Regions from separate parts of the Amycolatopsis sp. NPDC088138 genome, predicted to be linked through region 1. Evidence: riboswitches for the same ligand, from Rfam matches in the RefSeq annotation. Region 1 holds a riboswitch; the other holds the start of a gene.
What was found. A riboswitch is a leader RNA that binds a small molecule or an ion and turns the genes downstream of it on or off. The one in region 1 is predicted to bind thiamine pyrophosphate.
Positions count from the first base shown of each region.

Region 2: another riboswitch for thiamine pyrophosphate. It lies ahead of ACIOD2_RS09845 (thiamine ABC transporter substrate binding subunit); the one in region 1 lies ahead of thiC (phosphomethylpyrimidine synthase ThiC).

Region 1 is NZ_JBIUTB010000007.1:838,865-841,039, reverse strand. It holds gene ACIOD2_RS40725 (glycoside hydrolase family 15 protein) at 1-109, opposite strand, end outside; gene ACIOD2_RS40720 (S1C family serine protease) at 316-1,227, shown strand; TPP riboswitch at 1,278-1,402, shown strand; gene thiC (phosphomethylpyrimidine synthase ThiC) at 1,396-2,175, shown strand, end outside.
Region 2 is NZ_JBIUTB010000002.1:494,034-496,208, reverse strand. It holds gene ACIOD2_RS09845 (thiamine ABC transporter substrate binding subunit) at 1-890, opposite strand, end outside; TPP riboswitch at 912-1,021, opposite strand; gene ACIOD2_RS09840 (4a-hydroxytetrahydrobiopterin dehydratase) at 1,054-1,338, shown strand; gene ACIOD2_RS09835 (winged helix-turn-helix transcriptional regulator) at 1,749-2,114, opposite strand; gene ACIOD2_RS09830 (DUF1330 domain-containing protein) at 2,125-2,175, opposite strand, start outside.

The sequences.
Region 1 (2,175 bases):
TGGGATGGGCGCCGGGGGCGCCGGGAGCCGTCCCCTGTGCCGCCGCGGTCGCGGGTATCAGCCCGGTGACCAGCAGCCCGGCGAGTGCCGAGACCATGAGTTTGCGCATATCAACCCCACAGTGATGTCGCTTCTGCACCGTTACAGAAGCGACAGGCAGTGTCTCGCCGATCCTTCACCGGCGCATGGTCCGAATCGGTGAACCACTGACCGTCACTGGTCCGGTCACGCCACCGGTTCTCTGCCGGCGAACGGACTTCCCGCGGTAACCGGCGCACACTTGAAGTACCTGCAACGGTGTAATCGAGGTACTTCATGGACGAGGCGATGGACGCCTACTCGCGCTCGGTCAGCACGGTCGCCAAGACCGTCACCCCGCACGTCGCCGGGGTTCAGCTCGGGCGCGGCAGCGGGTCCGCGGTCGTCTTCGCCGACGACGGTTACCTGCTGACCAACGCCCACGTCGTCGACGGTGAACGCCAGGGCGTCGCGACCTTCGCCGACGGCAGCGAAGCACGCTTCGACGTCGTCGGTGCCGATCCGCTCTCCGACCTCGCCGTGCTGCGGGCGCGTGACGAGACGCCGTCCGCCGCCGCGCTCGGGGACGCCGACAACCTGGTCGTCGGGCAGCTCGTCGTCGCGATCGGCAGCCCGCTCGGCTTCTCCGGCTCGGTCACCGCGGGGGTCGTCAGCGCGCTCGGGCGGGCGCTCCCGGTGCGCCACGGCCGCGCCGGCCGCGTGATCGAGGACGTCATCCAGACCGACGCCGCACTCAACCCGGGCAACTCCGGCGGCGCGCTCGCCGACTCGGCGAGCCGCGTCGTCGGGATCAACACCGCCGTCGCCGGGGTCGGGCTCGGGCTCGCCGTGCCGATCAACTCGACCACGCGCCGGATCATCAACACCCTCGTCGTCGAAGGCCGGGTGCGGCGCGCGTACCTCGGCGTGGTCGGCGTGCCCGCGCCCCTGCCCGACGACGTCGCCGAGCGGACCGGGCAGGAGGCCGGGCTGCGGGTGCGCGAAGTCGTTTCCGGCGGGCCCGCCGAGCGCGCCGGCCTGCGGGCGGGCGATCTCGTGCTGACCGTCGGCCGCACCCGCGTGTCGGACGCGCAGGGCATCCAGCGGCAGCTGTTCGCCGAAGTGATCGGCACCCCACTGCCGATCACCGTGCTGCGCAACGGAGCCATGGTCGACGTCTACGCCACACCGGCCGAACTGGTCGGGTGAGGTGAGCGGACTTGAGTCTGGCGCCCCGGCGTGGCATGGTCGGTGGCACAACACCACAACGCGGGAGCTCGCGCCATGGCGGGCTGAGAGGGTGACTGGGGATTTGTCCCGGGTGTCACCGACCGCATGAACCTGACCGGGTAATGCCGGCGTAGGGAGTGAAAGTCGTTGACCACCTTGGAAAACAAGGACGTCTCCGTCACGACCGGGCCCATCACGGGCTCACGCAAGGTGTACCACCAGACCGAATCCGGGCTCCGCGTTCCGGCGCGGCGGATCGAGCTGTCCAACGGGGAGAACTTCGACGTCTACGACACTTCCGGGCCGTACACCGACCCCGAAGCGAAGATCGACGTCCACAGTGGACTCCATCGGCTGCGCGCCGGCTGGGCCGACGGCCGCGAGCACAACACCCAGCTCGGGTGGGCCAAACAAGGCGTCGTCACCAGGGAGATGGAGTACATCGCCGCCCGCGAGCGCGTCGAACCGGAGTTCGTGCGCGCCGAGGTGGCGAGCGGGCGCGCGGTGATCCCGGTCAACCGGCGGCACCCCGAGTCCGAGCCGATGATCATCGGCAAGAACTTCCTGGTGAAGATCAACGCCAACATGGGCAACTCGGCCGTCTGGTCGTCGGTCGAGGAAGAGGTCGACAAGATGGTGTGGGCCACCCGCTGGGGTGCCGACACCATCATGGACCTCTCGACCGGCAAGCGGATCCACGAGACACGCGAGTGGATCATCCGCAACTCGCCGGTGCCGGTCGGCACCGTGCCGATCTACCAGGCACTCGAAAAGGTCAACGGGGAACCGGAAAAGCTGTCGTGGGAGGTCTACCGCGACACCATCGTCGAGCAGTGCGAGCAGGGTGTCGACTACGTCACCGTGCACGCCGGCGTGCTGCTGCGCTACATCCCGCTGACCGCGCGGCGCGTCACCGGCATCGTCAGC
Region 2 (2,175 bases), on a different contig from region 1:
GCCACGGTCGCCTGGAACTGCTGCGAGAGCAGGAAGTCGACGACCTTGCGCGCGTTCTCCTCCTGCTTGCCGCCGGTGAGCACCCCGGCGTACTCGACCTGCCGGTAGCAGGTGTCGAGCAGCGCCTTCGTCCGCGGCTTCCCGTCGTCACCAACCTCGGCGGCCGGCGACGACGCGTACGACACGACGATCGGCCGCGGCCCCTTGCCGGACGAGCCGGAGAAGTCCTTCGTGTAGGCCTCTTCCCAGCCGCTGACCACCTTGAGCCCGTTGGCCTTCAGCTTGGTCCAGTAGTCCTTCCAGCCGGCTTCGCCGTACTTCGCGACCGTGCCGAGCAGGAACGCGAGCCCGGGCGACGCCGTCGCCGGGTCCTCGGCGACCAGCAGGTCCTTGTACTTCGGGTCGGCCAGGTCGTCGTACGACTCCGGCGCCGGGATCCCCTTGGCGGTGAAGTAGTTCGTGTCGACGTTGACGCAGACGTCGCCGACGTCGACCGCGGACAGCCGGTGCTCCGGGTCGACGGCGTAGCGCTGCGGCCCGCGGTCGGCCTCCGGGCTGGTGTAGGGCTCGAAGACGCCCTCGGCGAGCGCGCGTGAGGCGAAGGTCGAGTCGACGCCGTACGCGACGTCGCCGACCGGGTTCGCCTTGGTCAGCACGAGCTTGTTGGTCAGCGAACCGGCGTCACCCTGCTTGAGCACGGAGATCTTGATGCCCGACTGCTGCTGGAAGGCGTCGAGCACCTCCTGCGGCGCCAGGAAGGAGTCGTGCGTCACGAGGGTGACGGTGGGCGTCTGCTTCGTGTCACCGGACCCGTCCGACAGCGAACACGCCGCTGTGACGACGCTGACGACGGCGATGGCCGTCGCGGCGCGAACAGCACTGCGTTTCATCTACCCTCCTGCACTTCGCCGGACGAGGAGGGAAAGCCCTCCCTTCGCCGGCATGATCCGGGATCAGGTGCTAACGGTCGCGGGTCACCCCGCCTCTCAGCCCGGCTCACCGGACTCCCGTGGCAACCGTGCACCTTAGTCCAGGACGTTGGACGATGGAGGCATGACGGAAATCTTGAGCGACGACGAGGCCGACCGGGCCCTGCTCCACGGCTGGGTCCGCACGGGCAAGGTCATCCGGCGCGAGGTGGAGCTCCCGAGCTTCCCGAAGGCGATCGAGGTGGTGGACCGCGTCGCGGTGCTGGCCGAAGCCGCCGACCACCACCCGGACATCGACATCCGCTGGCGCACGCTGACCTTCCACCTCAGCACGCATTCGGCCGGAGGCCTGACGGAGAAGGACTTCGCGCTGGCCAAGCAGATCAACGAGACCCTCGACGGACTGTGATCCCGGCTACTCTGAGTGCACGAAAGCCCGCGTTCGGCGTCTCTCGGTAAAGGACTTCGGACCCGAGAGGCAGATATGACGCAGGCGATCGTAGTGGGCTCAGTGGCATTCGCGACGATGGTGGCCGCGGCCGGCGGGGTGCTCTGGTTCACCGTCCGCAGTCACCGTCACTCGGACGGCTGAGTGCCGTTTCCGCTGGTCAGCGGCATGATCGGGTGAGCTTCGTCACAGCTGCTAACACTCGGCATGGTCAACGCGCTGAACTCGCGGAAGCATCGGCCCGTTCGTAGGGAAAACGCCATGAACAGCACCCCCGCCACCGCCGCCCTGACCGCCACCCAGCGCGCCTGGATCAACGCCCTCGCGCCCGCGGTCGTCCTGATCGCGATCGCGCTGATGGGCCTCCTCGGCTAGTCCGCCCGGTCGTAGGCCTGCCGGGCTTTCAGCAGGCTCGGCAGGTACTTCTCCGCCCATTCGCGGCACCGTTCCATGGGCTCGAACAACGTCCGGCCCAGGTCGGTCAGCGCGTACTCGACACGCGGCGGGTTCTCGTCGTAGGCCTTGCGGGTGACCATGCCGTCGCGTTCAAGAGCCTTCAGCGTCGCGGCGAGCACCTTCGGGCTGACGGTCCGCAGGGGCACGCGCAGCTCGGAGAACCGCCGCGGCCCGTCCTTCAGGCAGATGACCACCATCCCACCCCACTTGTCCGCGATCCGGAACGGCGTTTCGGCGGACGGGCATTGCGTCGCGAAGAGATCAGCGGTCAGCGGCTCCACCAAGCCGACGTTAGGCCACTCCGTCGACGAGCAGCAACCGCCGCCGCAGCGCGGTCTTGCT